DNA from 3 places in the Pseudomonas sp. HS6 genome. Region 1 is predicted to be linked to each of the others. Evidence: riboswitches for the same ligand, from Rfam matches in the RefSeq annotation. Region 1 holds a riboswitch; each other region holds the start of a gene.
The links. Region 1 has a riboswitch for cobalamin ahead of JJN09_RS04245 (CbtB domain-containing protein). Riboswitches for the same ligand answer to the same signal wherever they lie in the genome.
Positions count from the first base shown of each region.

Region 2: another riboswitch for cobalamin. It lies ahead of cobO (cob(I)yrinic acid a,c-diamide adenosyltransferase); the one in region 1 lies ahead of JJN09_RS04245 (CbtB domain-containing protein).
Region 3: another riboswitch for cobalamin. It lies ahead of JJN09_RS07195 (TonB-dependent siderophore receptor); the one in region 1 lies ahead of JJN09_RS04245 (CbtB domain-containing protein).

Region 1 is NZ_CP067412.1:914,793-920,614, forward strand. Features, by position in the region: gene JJN09_RS04220 (acyltransferase) at 1-741, shown strand, start outside; gene nfuA (Fe-S biogenesis protein NfuA) at 833-1,417, shown strand; gene cobM (precorrin-4 C(11)-methyltransferase) at 1,568-2,314, opposite strand; gene JJN09_RS04235 (cobalamin biosynthesis protein) at 2,406-2,819, opposite strand; gene JJN09_RS04240 (CbtA family protein) at 2,816-3,517, opposite strand; gene JJN09_RS04245 (CbtB domain-containing protein) at 3,529-3,726, opposite strand; cobalamin riboswitch at 3,848-4,070, opposite strand; cobalamin riboswitch at 5,115-5,325, shown strand; gene cobW (cobalamin biosynthesis protein CobW) at 5,424-5,822, shown strand, end outside.
Region 2 is NZ_CP067412.1:5,497,985-5,503,806, forward strand. Features, by position in the region: gene JJN09_RS24930 (C40 family peptidase) at 1-150, shown strand, start outside; gene JJN09_RS24935 (sorbosone dehydrogenase family protein) at 221-1,534, opposite strand; gene JJN09_RS24940 (hypothetical protein) at 1,600-2,184, opposite strand; cobalamin riboswitch at 2,351-2,577, shown strand; gene cobO (cob(I)yrinic acid a,c-diamide adenosyltransferase) at 2,658-3,269, shown strand; gene JJN09_RS24950 (cobyrinate a,c-diamide synthase) at 3,266-4,561, shown strand; gene bluB (5,6-dimethylbenzimidazole synthase) at 4,558-5,208, shown strand; gene cbiB (adenosylcobinamide-phosphate synthase CbiB) at 5,205-5,822, shown strand, end outside.
Region 3 is NZ_CP067412.1:1,588,952-1,594,773, forward strand. Features, by position in the region: gene JJN09_RS07180 (DoxX family protein) at 1-275, opposite strand, end outside; gene JJN09_RS07185 (LysR family transcriptional regulator) at 451-1,353, shown strand; partial or broken gene JJN09_RS07190 (NAD(P)/FAD-dependent oxidoreductase) at 1,374-2,445, shown strand; cobalamin riboswitch at 2,520-2,726, shown strand; gene JJN09_RS07195 (TonB-dependent siderophore receptor) at 2,819-4,756, shown strand; gene JJN09_RS07200 (ferredoxin) at 4,756-5,115, shown strand; gene JJN09_RS07205 (ABC transporter substrate-binding protein) at 5,112-5,822, shown strand, end outside.

The DNA of each region.
Region 1 (5,822 bases):
GTGCTGATGGCATTGCTGGTGGTGTTTGCCCGACCGCTGCTGCCGGATCAGACGGTGGACTGGAGCCATTTGCTCCTGTCGTTGCTGTTTATCCCGACCGAGAATCCCGGCGGCTACGGGATCTATCCGACCCTGAATGTCGGCTGGACGCTGAATTACGAAATGCTGTTCTACGTGTTGTTCGCCTGGGCGCTGTTGTTCCGGCTACAAGTCCGGTTATTAGTGGTCGCGGCGCTGTTGTTTGCGGTGTGCCAGGCGTGGACCGGGTTTGGCTGGGTCAGCGAGTTTTATCGCTCGGACATCGTTTATGAGTTCCTGTTGGGGATTGGCATCGGCATGCTCTATCGTCGCGGCTGGATCGGGCCGGCCCTCTGGCTGCCGTTGCTGGGGATCGGTGCGGCGTTGCTGGCGATCTATCACCTGTCGCCGGAACCCCGATTGCTGAATTGGGGCGTACCCAGCGCAGTTCTGGTCATGGCAAGCATGGCGCTGGAGCGCCATGTCGAACGCAACAGGTTGCTCAAGCTGCTGGGCGACTGTTCGTACTCGGTGTATCTGATGCACGTGCTGGTGCTGTCGGCCGGTGGTTATCTGGCCCGACGTTATGGGATCAACCCGTATTCGATGTTTTTTGTCTGCGCGCTGGCCATCGGTATCGGTTCGTGGCTGAGCTACGAATGGGTAGAAAAACGCAGCTATCAGTGGCTTAAAGCGCGGATTGACGGTGAGCCTGGCGTTTAGCCGATTTGCGAACTATTCCTACGTAAATACTAGGACTTTGTGCCGCGCGCCGATTGGCGTAAACTCCGCCCCAAGCCTGCGAGGAGTTTCCATGACCGCTATTACCATTACCGACGCCGCCCATGATTACCTGGCCGATCTGCTGTCCAAGCAGAACACCCCGGGTATCGGCATCCGCGTCTTCATCACCCAGCCTGGCACCCAGTACGCCGAAACCTGCATTGCCTACTGCAAGCCGGGCGAAGAGAAACCTGAAGACACTGCGCTGGGGCTGAAAAGCTTCACCGCTTACATCGACTCGTTCAGCGAAGCGTTCCTCGACGATGCTGTCGTCGACTACGCCACCGACCGCATGGGCGGCCAGCTGACCATCAAGGCACCAAACGCCAAAGTACCGATGGTCAACGCCGACAGCCCAGTCAACGAGCGCATCAACTATTACCTGCAAACCGAAATCAACCCGGGGCTGGCCAGCCACGGCGGTCAGGTCAGCCTGATCGATGTCGTTGAAGACGGCATTGCCGTGCTGCAGTTCGGTGGCGGTTGCCAAGGCTGCGGCCAGGCGGACGTGACTCTGAAGGAAGGCATCGAGCGCACCTTGCTCGAGCGCATTCCGGAGCTCAAGGGCGTTCGCGACGTGACCGACCACACGCAGAAAGAAAACGCCTACTACTAAGGCGTTCGCTGCGGCATAAAAAACGGCGCCCCGTGAGCGCCGTTTTTTTTGCGTGAAATTCAAGAACCTTCGCGAGCAAGCTCGCTCCCACATTGGACCTTTGTCGTTCACAAATCCTCTGTGGGAGCGAGCTTGCTCGCGAAGTGGTCTTCAGGGGCGATACAAATGCGCATGCCCCGCGCGATACAGCGACGACTCACTGAAATGATCGCTACCCAACACCCGTCCAACCAGAATCAACGCCGTTCGCCGAAACCCCTTGGCGGCCACTTTCCCGGCAATATCCTCCAGTGTTCCCGTCACCCAGTCCTGATCCGGCCACGTCGCCCGGTGGATCACCGCAATCGGGCAGTCCGCTCCGTAGTGCGGCAGCAACTCGGCAAGGATCTTCTGCAAATGATTGACCCCCAGATGAATCGCCATGGTCGCCCCGTGCTGCGCCAGGTTGCCCAGTTCCTCGCCGGCAGGCATCGCGGTCTTGTCCGCGTAACGGGTCAGGATCACGCTTTGCGAAATGTCCGGCAGTGTGAGCTCGGCGCCTAATAGCGCGGCGCAAGCGGCGGTGGCCGTAACGCCGGGAATGATCTCGAACGGGATTTCCAACTCGCGCAGATAGCGAATCTGCTCGCCGATGGCGCCATACAGGCTCGGATCGCCCGAATGCACGCGCGCCACATCCTGGCCTTTGGCGTGGGCGTCCTTGATCAGATCGATGATCTGTTCCAGGTGCAACTCGGCGCTGTTGACCACGATTTCAGCCGAATGACCGTCCAGCACTGCCGTGGGCACCAGCGAACCTGCATAGATGATCACCGGGCAGCTGCGGATCAGCCGCTGGCCTTTGACAGTGATCAATTCCGGGTCGCCGGGGCCGGCGCCGATGAAGTAAACGGTCATCGTTGGATCCTGTGAAAGTAGGGCAGGTCGAGGCTTCAAGAGCACTTCAGATGAAGAATGCTCATGATCGAAAGCGGGGATTATCGGGAATTTATGCCGCGCCGGCCAATGCCAGGGTTGCCTGGGCGTATTTTTGCCGGGAAATCAGCAGTTTTGCCGGGGCCTGGATCAGTTGTTCGGCAAGCGCCAGTGCGGCACTTTCCGCCACGCCGTAGCAACCGGTGCGTTCGAAAGCGATCTGCGAATGATGACTAAGGCGTTGCTGATAACTGGCCAGCTCTTCGCTGCTGAAGTACAGCAACGGCAGCGCCAGTTGTGCCGCCAGTTCTTGCAGTCCGGGTTCGTCGCGTTTCAGGTCGATGCTGGCCAGCGCTTTGACCGCATCGAGTTCGATGCGATGGGCCTGCAGAGCCTGGTCGAGCAAGGCGCGCAGCGTACTGGCCGGGCAGCCGCGCTGGCAGCCCAGGCCGACCACAAAGGTCGGCGCTGCGCTGTCATCGGTCATGCGTGGTATTGACCATCGCTTTTGCGGCGGAACAACCAGGCGCTGATCAGGCCCAGGGCCAGCCAGAACGCCACGTTGGTCAACTGCGAAGCGATTTTGAACTGAGCTTCCAGTGCTTCCGGCGCGAGCATCGAATGCACTTGCGGTTGCGGAGCACCGATGATGTGCGGCACGGCGAGGATCGCCACGCCGAGGATCTTCAGCAGCCAGTTGCCACCGAACACGATCAAGGCCAGGCCAGCAGCGGTAGACGCGGCAGTACCGATCCACCACATCTGGCGCGACGCCAGGTCTGCGGCAGCGGTGCCCGGCAGTTCAGGCGGCAGGCCCAGTGTCGGGGCGAGCACGAAAGTCGCGTAACCCGCCAGGCCCCAGAGCAGGCCTTGCGAGGTTTTGGTCGGCGCACGCAGCGTGTAAAGACCGGCCAGCATCAGGGCGAACCCCACGGCCACGACCAGATTGCCGCCAGTGGTGGAAACCACGCGTTGCCAGCCATCTTCCGGCTCCCAGGCTTCGGCATCGTGGGTGTGGGCGGCGGTGCCGGCGGCGTGTTCGTGGACTTCGGCAACCGGCTCGGCTTTCTCGAAGGTCTCTGCCTGGAGAATCAGCGGCGACACCCAAAAGCTTTGCAGCAACGTCAGGAGCAGGGCGGCCAGAAGGCCGGTGAAACCTGCGGTCTGCGCAATACGCTTGATCATGTCGTCAGGTCTCAGTGGCACGGGAACGCGGCGCTGTGGCGGGTATCGTGCGCGGCGTTGTGCACCGCTTCGATGTGCGAGAAACCGGCGAAGTAGACCAGGCTGGCACCCAGGATCGACGCGAAGACCGCAGCGGTCAGGCGTTGGCTCAGGGTGGTGGTGCTGGAGATTTTGTCCGTATTGCTGCCGGTGCTGCTGATGATCGACATGGCGCTTCCCTCTGGAGTGTCAGCGGGTGAACGGTGCGCATGAAAACCCCTGCGAGTCGGGCACGCAGAGGTTCGAACAGCGCCCGCCCACCGCGGGTTTGTTATGTTCAGTGACGCAAGATGCGCACTGTGTGTTGCGGGCCGGTCTCCGGGCTCACGAGGGGTTGGCGTCAGGCCGACCTGCAAGCGTCACCTTCCCATGCCCGGGGGCACAGTGGATCTGACACTTCGCTCGCTTACCGTTGCGGGGGCAGCACCGGACTGACATGGCTTTAGAGTAAAGCACATGATTCACCGGTTTCCCGTTTCACCCTGTGAAGGGCACCCGTAACAAGTTGTGTAGGAGACCATGAGGGGGGGATTTGAGTCAATTGGGATTGGGGGCATATCCGTTGCTGCGGTAACGGCTTCTTAGGGTTCCGCCCTTACGGCGGGTCACTTTTGACAAACGCCTCAAAAGTAACCAAAAAGGCTGCACCCTGACGTTCGGCCCCTCGCTGAGGCTCGGGGTTCCTTCGCTCCGGGATTGATCCGGGGGCATCGCCTACGGTTTGCTTCGCTGCACCTCCTCTCGATGTGTTTGGCTTCGCCAAACGGTCGCTGCGCTCCCACCCCCGGATCAATCCCTCCACTCAGCCTGCCGACGGGCCTTGAGGTCAAAAGCTTCACTTGAGCTAACGCTCATCGTTTTGAGTGGGGAGGGGCATGGCGTGTTCGGCTTTGGTTTTGTGGTGGATTCACCCCTCACCCCAGCCCTCTCCCCTAGGAGAGGGAGCCGATTTGTGGGCTTTTCAACGCCTGAGTTCAACGCGGTATCGCATGTCGGCGTACCTCTGCCAAACCACTCGATCAGCTCCCTCTCCCCGAGGAAAGGGAGCTGATTCGTGTGTTTTTCAAAACCTGAGTTCAACGCGATATCGCACGTCGGCGAACCTCTCCCAAACGCCTCGATCAGTCCCCTCTCCCTCCGGGAGAGGGCTAGGGTGAGGGGCTCTTGATCTGGATTTTGCTCTGGCTCTGGCTCTGGCTCTGGCTCTGGCTTTTGATTTTTTGCCCCTTCGGCAGGCCGAGCGGAGGTGTCCATCAGGGGGTAGGCGCGCAGCGCCGTGCGGCGTAGCCGCATACATCGAGAGGAGGTGCAGCGAAGCAAACCGTAGGCGATGCCCCCTGATAGACACCGTAGCGAGGGAACACTGAGCCTCTGCGAAGTGCCGTACGCCGGGGCCAAGACTTTTTGGTTACTTTTGACTGGGCCGGCATTCCGGGCGTTTGTCAAAAGTGACCCGCCGTAAGGGCGGAACCCTAGGAAGCCGTTACCGCAGCAACGGATATGCTCACAAATCCCAAAACCGAAAAACAACGCCCATTGACCCATCACGAACCCATGCGTAGCCTTGCGCTTTCGAGGTTCTTCGGCCCACGCCGAAGCTAAGAAGGGAACGCGGTCCAAGCCGCGGCTGCCCCCGCAACTGTGAACGGTGCTGTTCGCTGCCACGCCACTGCCAACTCAACCCAGAGCCAGCGGGAAGGCGCAGCGAAAACCGGGCCAAGGCCCGAACACCGTCAGCCAGGAGACCTGCCTCGTCACAGATTCTCACTTTCAACCGGGCGGGGTGATCCGGTGGCGAACTCTCCAGGCACGCATCCGCGTTGCCGGTCTCGTCCCGTATGCCCGCCACCTTGCCAAAGGGCATCCGATGAAAACACTGGCCAAACTCCCTGTCACCATCGTCACCGGCTTCCTCGGCTCGGGTAAAACCACCTTGCTGCGGCACATGCTCGATAACGCCCAGGGCCGCCGCATCGCGGTGATCGTCAACGAGTTTGGCGAGCTGGGCATCGACGGTGAAATCCTCAAGCAGTGCACTATCGGCTGCACCGAAGAAGAAGCCACCGGCCGCGTCTACGAACTGGCCAACGGCTGCCTGTGCTGCACGGTGCAGGAAGAGTTCTTCCCGGTGATGCGCGAACTGGTGGCCCGTCGCGGCGACCTCGACCATATCCTGATCGAAACCTCGGGCCTGGCCCTGCCAAAACCGCTGGTGCAAGCCTTCCAGTGGCCGGAAATTCGCAGCGCCTGCACCGTTGACGCCGTG
Region 2 (5,822 bases), 2.0 Mb from region 1:
GGAATCTACGTCGGGGAAGGGCGCTTTGTTCATGCACCGGCCACCGGTGGCACGGTGAAGCTGGACAGCCTGTCGAAGGCCTATTGGCAGAAAGCCTACCTGAGTGCCAAGCGCGTTCTGCAGCCGGAGCATCTGGCGCATAACCCATAGTCAGGCGAAACGATAAAAAAACCTGTGGGAGCACATTGGCTCTCACAGGTTTTTTTGCGTTTGGGCCCGGCTATTTAGCCGTTGATACTCGCCAGACCTTGTTCCCCACGTCGTCCGCCACCAGCAGCCCGCCTTGTTGGTCGATCACCACGCCGACCGGGCGACCCAAGGCGTTTTCATCTTTATCGAGGAAGCCAGTCAGTACATCCACTGGCGCTCCACTCGGCTTGCCGGCGGCAAACGGTACGAAGATCACCTTGTAGCCACTGTGCGGCTTACGGTTCCATGAGCCGTGCTGGCCGATGAATGCGCCTTCCTTGAATTGCGCCGGCAGCGTGTTGCCTTCGGCGAAAGACAAGCCCAGTGACGCTGTATGCGGGCCGACGGCGTAGTCCGGAGCGATGGCCTTGGCCACCATCTCTGGTTGTTGTGGTTTCACGCGCACATCGACGTGCTGGCCGTAATAGCTGAACGGCCAGCCATAGAAGCCGCCGTCCTTGACCGAGGTGATGTAGTCCGGCACCAGGTCGCTGCCGATATCGTCACGCTCGTTCACTGCTGTCCACAATGCTCCGCTTTGCGGCTCCCAGGCCAGGCCGTTGGGATTGCGAATGCCCGAGGCGAAGATCCGGTGATTGCCGGTCGCCCGGTCCACTTCCCAGATCGCCGCGCGACCTTCCTCCTGATCCAGGCCGTTTTCGCCGACGTTGCTGTTCGAGCCGACCGTAACGTACAGCTTGCTGCCGTCCTTGCTGGCGATGACGTTCTTGGTCCAGTGATGGTTGAGCGTGCCGCCCGGCAGATCCACGACCTTGATCGGCTGGCTCTTGATTTCCGTTGCGCCGGGCTCGTAGTGAAAGCGCAGCAGGCGGTCGGTGTCGGCGACGTACAGATCGTTACCGACTAGCGTCATGCCGAACGGTGAATTCAGATTTTGCAGAAATACCGTGCGGGTTTCCGCCACGCCGTCGTGATCGGCATCGCGCAACAGGGTGATGCGGTTCGGACTGGGGACGCCGGCGCCGGCGCGGTCCATGACTTTTTTCTTCACCCAGCCACGTATGCCTTTGCTATCGTCCGGTTTTGGCGGGGCATTGGTTTCCGCCACCAGCACATCGCCGTTGGGCAGCATGTATAGCCAGCGCGGGTGATCGAGGTTCTCGGCAAACGCTGCCACTTGAGTGCCTGCCGCTGGCGTCGGTTTCGCGCCGGCCGGCCAGCCGATCGCCGGGGCGATGTTCACCGTCGGAATCAGGGTCTTGTTCGGTTCGGGGAGTTTTGGAGACGGGCCGGTGCCGTCGGAAACTTGCAGGCTGGAGGATTCACCACAGGCGGTGAGCCCTCCGGCAAGTGCGATGACGAAAACGAGGTGGGGCTTGCGCATTATTTATCTTCCCTTATGAATGCATTTCTAATCATACATAAGTGCGCGAGCCGATGGTCCCCCCCTCAGCCGCGAGCTTCCTTGAACAGCACGGCAATGCCGGGGTGATAGTTGCCAGCCTCGCTGCGCAATTTGCGGTAGGCGTACGGGAAGTACCAGGCGACGGCGCAGGTGTGTTCCTTTTGCAGGTCGTCGACCATGTCCTGCAATTCTTCCGGGCTGGCGCTGTGCTGGGCTTTCTGTGGGGCGACGAACAGGCAGCCAAGTTTGAGATCGCTGGCGTAGCTGATGCGCTTCGCATCGCTGGTGATATCGACCAGGGCCTGGGTCAGATTCAGGCTGTTGACGCGTGGCCAGCGCTGGGTTGCCTGGATGTAGGCGCGATCTTCGGCGCCGGCCAGGAACAGGTCGGCGCGGGCATTGCGTTCGCCTTCCTCGTTCTGTTTGCGCGTGGCGGTATCGCGCAGTGTCACCAGTTCTGCCATCCACGCGGCGGCTGACAGCAGGCCGAGGTTGGCTTTTTCGTCGTGCCAGTACGGTGTGTCGTTGTCGCCGCGCACGGCGTTGTAGCGGTCGATACAGTCAAACCATCGTTCCAGCACCGGGCGCAGGAATTCCAGCCGCGGATTGCTGATGATCATGCCTTGCATGGTGCTCTCCCTTGTTATTGTGATGTGCTCTCTGCGTTCAAAAAGCATGGCTCTTTGATATCACTGCTGACAGTGTGGCACAAGATTGGCGTCAGATAATTGATCGACGGCAGTTATTCGCTTTCAGGGGGCCTCTTCATTTGACGCTCCACCCCCAACCCTCTAACCTTCGCGGCTTGTTTCAGGTGCTCTGTGACCGCTGTCGACAGAGTGAAACAGGGAAGCCGGTGAGGCGGGTCTTCAAGCGAAGAACCCTCGCGATCCCGGCGCTGCCCCCGCAACGGTAAATGAGTAAAAGCTGCGTCCGATGCCACTGCTGCAAAGCGGGAAGGCGCGCAGCCAGGCCAACGCCGCTCATGAGCCCGGAGACCGGCCTGATCCATCCAGCGGCATCACGGTGGGCGATGCCAGGCTTTTTGCCGTCTATTCTTGTGCCTGCCCGCCGTTATCCAGCCTCAACGGAGAGCTCCCTCATGACTGATTCCCCCGAACGCGACGAGCGTCACCTGGCGCGCATGCAGCGTAAAAAAGCCGTGATCGACGAGCGCATCGCCAATTCACCAGATGAATGCGGTCTGGTGCTGGTGTTGACCGGCAACGGCAAAGGCAAAAGCAGCTCGGCGTTCGGCATGCTTGCCCGCGCCATGGGCCACGGCATGCAGTGCGGCGTGGTGCAGTTCATCAAGGGTCGTAACAGCACAGGCGAAGAATTGTTTTTCCGTAGATTCCCCGAGCAGGTGCGCTTTCACGTGATGGGCGAAGGCTTCACCTGGGAAACCCAGGACCGCCAGCGTGACATCGCCGCCGCCGAGGCTGCCTGGGAAGTCTCCCGTGAGCTGTTGCGTGATCCGTCGATCGGTCTGGTGGTGCTCGATGAACTGAACATCGCCCTCAAGCATGGCTACCTCGATCTGGATCAGGTACTCAGCGATCTGCAGGCTCGTCCGCCGATGCAGCATGTGATCGTCACGGGTCGCGCTGCGAAGCCGGAAATGATCGAGATGGGCGACACCGTCACCGAAATGGGCATGATCAAGCACGCCTTTCAGGCCGGTATCAAAGCGCAGAAAGGCGTCGAACTTTGAATCAACCACGTCACTGCCCGGCGGTACTGATCGCCGCGCCGGCCTCCGGCCAGGGCAAGACCACCGTCACCGCCGCGCTGGCTCGCCTGCATCGCAATCAGGGGCGCAAGGTTCGCGTGTTCAAATGCGGCCCGGATTTTCTCGACCCGATGATCCTCGAACGTGCCAGCGGTGCGCCGGTCTATCAACTGGACATGTGGATGGTCGGCGAGCAGGAAAGTCGACGTCTGTTGTGGGAAGCCGCCGCTGAAGCGGATCTGATCCTGATCGAAGGCGTGATGGGCTTGTTCGACGGCACACCGTCGAGCGCCGATCTGGCGCGGCACTTCGGCGTGCCGGTGCTCGGCGTGATCGACGGCACCGCCATGGCCCAGACCTTCGGCGCCTTGGCCCTGGGGCTGGCGCGCTATCAGCCGGACTTGCCGTTCGCCGGCGTGCTGGCCAACCGTGTCGGCACTGTGCGCCACGCGCAGTTGCTTGAAGGCAGTCTCACCGAAGGCCTGCGCTGGTACGGCGCATTGTCCCGGGAAACCGGGATCGAATTGCCAAGCCGCCATCTCGGTCTGGTGCAGGCCAGCGAACTCAATGACCTCGATCTGCGCCTCGACGCCGCCGCTGAAGCGCTGGCCAGTACCTGCGAGGTAGCGCTGCCACCGGCCGTGGAATTCGCTGCGCCAGAAATCGTCAAGAACGAAAGACTGCTCGAAGGCGTACGGATTGCCGTCGCCCGTGACGAAGCCTTCGCCTTCACCTATGGCGCCAGTCTCGACCTTCTAAGGGCGATGGGCGCGGAGCTGAGTTTCTTCTCGCCGATCCGCGATACGCAATTACCTGAGGCCGACAGCTTGTACCTGCCCGGCGGTTATCCGGAGTTGCACCACGTTGCCTTGTCGCAGAACACCGACATGCTCAAAGCGATCCGCGCACATCACGCCGCCGGCAAACCGCTGCTCGCCGAATGTGGCGGCATGTTGTATCTGCTCGACTCCTTGACCGACGTCGAAGGTACCCGCGCCGAACTGGTCGGTTTGCTCAACGGTGATGCCGTGATGCAAAAACGACTGGCTGCGTTGGCGTTGCAGTCCGTGGAACTGCCGGAGGGCTTGCTGCGAGGTCACACCTATCACCATTCCCTGACCACCACCGAACTGACCCCCATCGCCCGTGGCCACAGCCCCAACGGCGGGCGCGGCGCGGAAGCGGTTTACCGGGAAGGGCGGATGACCGCTTCGTACGTGCATTTTTACTTCCCGTCGAATCCGTCGGCGATTGCCGCACTGTTGGTGCCATGACCGACAACGCATTCACTGAAACCGAGCGCGAAGCGGTCTATCGCGCCATCGCCGAACGTCGCGACATGCGCCACTTCAGCGGCGGCACGGTCGAGCCTGAATTGCTTCGCCGATTGCTTGAGGCCGCACATCAGGCGCCGAGCGTCGGCTTGATGCAGCCGTGGCGCTTCATCCGTATTAGCGACCGCGCCTTGCGCGGCCAGATCCAGGATCTTGTAGAGGAAGAACGCGTACGCACCGCCGAAGCCCTAGGCGAGCGCAGCGACGAGTTCATGAAGCTTAAAGTCGAAGGCATCAATGATTGCGCCGAAGTGCTGGTTGCATCATTGATGGACGATCGCGAGCGACACATTTTCGGCCGCCGCACGCTGCCGGAGATGGACATGGCGTCGCTGTCCTGCGCGATCCAGAACCTGTGGCTGGCGGCTCGCGCCGAAGGCCTGGGCATGGGCTGGGTGTCGCTGTTCGAGCCGCAGGCGCTGGCCAATCTGCTGAAACTGCCGGTCGGGGCCAAGCCGTTGGCGGTTCTTTGTCTGGGGCCAGTCAAGGAATTCTATCCGGCGCCGATGCTGGTACTCGAAGGGTGGGCGCAGGTGCGTCCGCTCAATGAGCTGCTGTATGAAAATTTCTGGGGAGTGAGTCAATGAGTGTGGCGTTGTTGAGTGTCGCCGCGGTTGCGCTGGACGCGCTGCTGGGTGAACCGAAACGCTGGCATCCGCTGGTGGCGTTCGGCAATTTCGCCGGGCGCATCGAGCAACGTTTCAATAGCGGCGGTCGCGGCTGGCGCAGCCATGGTGTTACTGCGTGGGTGATTGCAGTGCTGCCGCTGACCCTGCTGGCCACGGCATTGTCCTGGGCGCCTTATGTCGGCTGGGTCGTCGAGATTCTCGCGTTGTATTGCGCTCTCGGCATGCGCAGCCTCGGCGAACACGTCGAGCCGGTGGCCAAGGCCCTGCGCAGCGATGATCTGGAAGAAGCGCGCAAACGCGTGGGTTATCTGGTCAGCCGCCAGACCAGTGAACTGGACAGCACTGCTGTCGCCCGCGCCGCCACCGAATCGGTGCTGGAGAACGGCAGCGATGCCGTGTTCGCCGCACTGTTCTGGTTTGTCGTGGCCGGTGCGCCGGGCGTGGTGCTCTATCGCCTGAGCAACACGCTCGATGCGATGTGGGGCTATCGCAACGAACGCTTCGAACGTTTCGGCTGGGCAGCGGCAAAAATCGACGACGTCCTCAACTACATTCCTGCGCGGCTGGTGGCG
Region 3 (5,822 bases), 670 kb from region 1:
GCGGCGACGGTGCGGGTACGGTATCCGGCGATCAGCGCCAGACCACCACCAACTTCGACGATGATCGCCACTGCCAGCGCCACTTGTGGCAGCGGCAGACCGACAGAGCCGATGTAACCGATCATCATGGCCGGAGCGGCGAGTTTGGAAAAACCGGAGAGAATGAAAATCACGCTGAGCAATACGCGGCCGATCAAGGCAGCCGAAGCTTGTTTAGTGTCGGAAGCGTTCTGTTCAGTAGCCTTTGTTTGAGCGATGTTTGCAGAAGTAGCCATGGGAGTATTTCCTTCAATGGGGTCCGGTTCGACCTGAACCGTCCGGATGAAGAAATGTTGCGCCTCGACAGCTCATCTGAATAGCCGACTAATTTAGATCATTACGTTCGACAAAATAGGTAAGCTGCCGACTCTAGTCCAAACGCGGGCTCAATGGCGATTCGAGGAAACAGGCATGATCTCCGATCCAGGCACACCGACACTCGATCAACTGCGCGTATTCCTGACGGTCGTTGAAGTTGGCAGTTTTGCAGCCGCTGCACGCAAGCTTCACCGCGCGACGTCGGTCATCAGCTACTCGATCGCCAACCTGGAGACGCAATTGGGCGTGACCCTGTTCGATCGCGAGACCACCCGCAAGCCGCAACTGACTGACGCCGGCCGTACTGTGCTGGCCGAAGCCCGGACCATTGCCAACGGCGTGCACGGCTTGCGCGCCAAGGTCAAAGGCCTGCTTCAGGGGCTGGAAGCCGAAGTGCATGTGGTGCTCGATGTGATGCTGCCTGCCGAGCGCGTAGTCGATGCGCTGAAATCCTTTCGGGAAGAATTCCCCACCGTCGCCTTGCACCTGCACATGGAAGCACTCGGTGCCGTGACCGAACGGGTGATCAATCGCGGCGCGGTGGTCGGCGTCAGCGGGCCGATGAACGACGGCATCAACGGCATCGAAAGAATCGGCATCGGCAGCGTCGAGCTGATTCCGGTGGCGGCGCCGAATCATCCGCTGGCCTCAGGCGAAACCAACGTTCCGGGTGCCGGGCGCGAGCACACGCAACTGGTGCTGTCCGACCGCTCGCGACTGACTCAGGACAAGGAGTTCGCCGTGCTGAGCAACCGCACCTGGCGCCTGGCGGACCTGGGCGCCAAACACATGTTGCTGCGTGAAGGCATCGGCTGGGGGAACATGCCGAGGCCGATGATTCAGGAGGATCTGGACAACGGCCGACTGGTACAACTGAATTTGTCGGAGTACGCCAGCGGGCAATACACCTTCGACGCCATCTACCGCACCGATGTGCCACCGGGCCCTGCGGCGCGGTGGCTGATCGAACGTTTCGTGCAACAAAGCACCGCGTAGCCAGAAAAATGGAGATTGAAATGGGAACAGGGACTGTTAAACGTGTCGTGGTCGTAGGTGCCGGCATCGTCGGCGCGTCTGTTGCGTATCACCTGGCCTGCAAGGGCGCGGAGGTGACCGTGGTCGAAGCTGGAGATATCGCAAGCGGTGTGACCGGGCGCTCGTTTGCATGGATCAACACCTCACACAGCGGGCCTGATCCTGTCGCACAAATTCGTGGGGCAGCCATTCAGGAATACCGTCGACTCGAAGCACAGTTGCCCGGGCTGGAGATTCGATGGACCGGTTCCCTGTCATACGGCGCGGGGTCGGATAACGGGCTGCCAGCCGCCAATCCCCCCCTCCACGACACAGCTGTCTCAGCCGCAAGTGCTCGAACTTGAGCCCAATCTCAGGCGTCCCCCGCAACAGGCTTTTTACGATTGCGAAGAGGGTGCACTGGACGCCGTACAAGCCACCCACGCATTGATCGCAGGTGCCCAGACACTTGGCGCAAAAGTGCTTACGCAAACCAGAGTGCTCGGTTTGACTACCCGCGACGCCAGGGTGACAGGCATCGAGACCGCGATGAGTATCATCGAGTGCGACGTGGTCATACTGGCCGCCGGGACCGGTATCACGCAACTGACGCAGAGCCTGAACCTGCCCCTTCCAATCGAGGCCTCCCCCGCCATTTTCATCCGCTACCGGATGCAACCCGATCGGGTGAACACGCTGATTTCCAGTCCTGAAATGGAAGTGAGACAAGACTCGGTAGGGGTTTTGCTGGCGGCGGAGGACTATCTGGACGACGCCCTGGAAAACCGCCCTGAAGCAATAGCGCTACGAACCGCAGCTGCCATCCAGAACGAATTGAGCGGGATCATTTCCATCGAACCGGAATCGGCGTGTGTCGGGCTCAGACCCATTGCTGCGGACGGCATACCCGTGATCGGCTATCTCCCCGAAGCCGATGGCGTCTACGTCTGCACGATGCATCCGGGCGTGACGCTGGCGGCGGTTGTGGGTCGTCTGGCCAGTGAGGAAATCATCGAAGGAGAGGACTCCTCTGCGTTGAGCGCGTGCCGTCCGGATCGATTTTTTCAGACGTGAGAACGCTGGCGGCTGTCGAATAATCCGCAACGGTCATCCGCAACCCATGTTGACGAGCGGTCATCCGAGTGTTCAGATGCCGCCCTGTTTCAGGTGTCCCATGCCGCCGTGCATGGGGTGAAACGGGAAACCGGTACGTTCTTTTTGAACAAGTCCGGTGCTGCCCCCGCAACGGTAGGCGCGTGATGCTTTCGATACACCACTGTGGCCAGAAGGCCATGGGAAGGTGAAAGCGTCCATACGCGCGAGCCCGGAGACCGGCCTGAAATGTCTGTTTGGCAAAATCCTGCGGTGGGCGGGCATGGGCCGGTGTCGGCGTGTGCGCGATGCCTTCTCCTGCATGCTCTTCTGCGAAGATCCTTTCGAGAAGACAATGATTCGACCTTTCAACACTCCGGCTCCATCCCTGTTGCTTGGCTGTCTGTTCAGCCCCCTGTTGCTGGCGGATGACGCGCCGCTCGAACTCACTCAGCAAATCGTTTCCGCGCCCTCTGTGGAGTCCACGACCGTGGCCGACATGGCGCAGTTCGGCAGCAAAGTCGAGATTGTCACCCGCGAGCAGATCGAGCGCGCCGGCCCCAGCGCCGATGTCACCCGCGTTATGCAAATGTTTATTCCCGGCCTGTACGTCGCGCCGAAAAACGGCCCGTTCGACTACGGCACTTACTCCCTGCTGGGCGGGCGCAACGATGACACGCTGATCCTGCTCGACGGCGTACGCCTGAACAATCGCCTGTACGGCGGCCTGTATCTGGACACCCTGCCGGCCAATGCCATAGAACGCATCGAAGTGCTCAAGGGAGGGCAAAGCCTGCTGTTCGGCACTCAGGCCGTGTCCGGCGTGATCAACATCGTCACGCGCAGCCCGCAGTCCCGCAAAGCCTCCGGCGAAGTGAACATGGGCGTGGACACGTTCGGCGGCACCACCGAGGATGCGCGGGTCGAGAACATCTTCACCAACGGTTTCGGCGACCTGGGCCTGCTGGCGTACGTCAGCCATAACGTTTCGGACGGTTATCAGCCATTTCGCAATCGCGACATCAAGAACGACAGCGAAAAGAATCGCGCCTACGAAGTCACCACGTTCGGCGGCAAGGCCATTCAGTCCTTTGGCGACGATGCGCGTATGGAGCTGTTCTACCAATACGCCGACGCCAACCTCGACTTCGCCCGCCCGGTCGACAACCACAAGACCACCAACGACCGCATCCAGCAGATCGCCACGGCGACCTTCGAACAGAACATCAACGAGCGCCTGAGCTATTTCGTCAAAGGCCACATCAACGACTGGGACACCCGCTACACGCGTATCAACAACACCGCCAATGGCGGCACAAAAACCATCAATCACAACGACTACTGGGGCTTCACCGACTGGGGTGTGCAGGCCGAAGGCAAGGCTGAATTACCCGGTGGCCATGTGCTGGTGTTCGGTACGGACAACCAGTGGTTCAAGGGCCAGGACGATGTGCTGATCATCGACAACGACAAGGCCGAAGCCCACGCGCTCTACACTCAGTTGCGCCCGCAGATCGACAGCCTGCCCGACTGGCACCCGAGCATCGGCATCCGTCACGAGGCTATGAGCGGCGGCGACAGCGCCACGGTCGGCATGCTCACTTCGCTGTACGACCTAAGCGAAAACTGGTCTGTGCGCGGTCAGTACGGCACGGCTTACAAACTGCCGAACGCCGAGCAACTGTTCGTCAACGAACCGGGCGACGAGTTGGGTAACCGCAACCTGAAACCCGAGAAAAGTCGCAACGCCGAACTCGGCCTCGACTACAAAGGCCTGCTGCTCGATCGCGAGTTCAGTGCCAGCGTCACCCTGTTCAAACGCAAGATCGACGACCTGATTACCCTCGACGATATCCAGTGGGTCAACGGCCAGGGACAGATCCAGATGCGCGGTTTCGAGGCGGACGCCAAACTCGCGCTCAACGAGCAATGGAGCTTGCAAGCTGACATGACCCGCAACCTCACCGAATCGCGTGCTGGCGTCACGCTCAACGATGTGCCGAGCTTTTTCGCCCGCTCGCGCGTCGGCTATGAGTCGGTTGACCAGATGTGGGGCGCCGGCGGTGCGATCCGCTACATCCGCGATGTGATCAGCTCGAAACAGGTCGAGTACGGCCATTACTCGGTGGTGGATGCCGACGCCTATCGTTACCTCGACAGCGCCCATCAGCACCGGGTGAGCCTGCTGGTGGAAAACCTGTTCGACCGCGATTACGTCACCAGCCGTTCGAACAACGTCGACAACCTCGGGCGGCCGTTCACCTCCGAAGTGCGCTACACGTACCGATTCTGATGGCGGAGATCAAAACCATCGACGGCGTCGACACGCACCCGGACTGGTCGCACATCCCCGCCCATGCCCGCCACGTGTTCCTCTGCACCGGCCCGCGCTGCACCCAGCGCGGCGCCTTGCAGCTATGGAAAACCCTGCGTCGGCACTTGCTGGCACACGACCGCATCGAGACCCCTTGCGGGGTTTTGCTGACGCGTACGCACTGTCAGTTTCCGTGCAATCTGGGACCGGTCATGACGGTGTATCCGGAGACCTGCTGGTATGGCGTACGCAGCCACGCGGATGCGCAGCGGTTAGTCGAGGTGCACCTGGTGGGCGGCGAAGTGGTCGAGGATCTGTTGATCAAGGAGCGCTCGTGAGAACGCTGTGTGTGCTGGCGGGTGCCCTGCTCTGCGCTTCTCCGGTTGTGGCAGATGATTACCGCAATTGTGGCGAGACCTGGCACCTGCCGGTGTCGACACCGTCGCGGATTGTCGCTCTCAATCAGCATGCGGCGGATCTTGTGTTGGCGTTGGGCGCCGGCCCGGCGCTGGCAGGCGTTGCCTATCTGGATGACACCGGTACGCCTCAGACCCAATATTTCGGTGTTCCAGTGATCTCGACCCGCTATCCGTCCAGCGAAGTGTTGTACGCGCAGAAGCCGGATCTGGTGGTCGGCGGATTTGCCTCGGCCTTCGGTAATGGTGTGACGTCACGCAGCGGACTGGGGCGCAACGGCGTGGCTTCGTACTTGCTCGAGTCGGCCTGTAACGGGCATTCGCTGGATTACTTCGAACACATCCGCAACGACCTCTCGACCCTCGGTGCCTTGCTGCACCGACAGCAGCGCGCTCGGAAACTGAGCGATGCGATGGATGCAGATTTGGAAAAGGCCAAGGCATTGAGCGGCGCGGGCAAGTCGCTGTCCGTGTTCTATCTCGACAGCGAGGTCAACGGTCTCGATAGTGAAGGCCGACGGGGTTTTGTCACTACCCTGCTGGCCGCTGCCGGTGCCCGAAACCTGTTCGCCGACATCAACCAATACCGTGTGACCGTCAGCCGAGAAACCCTGCTCGCCAGTGACCCT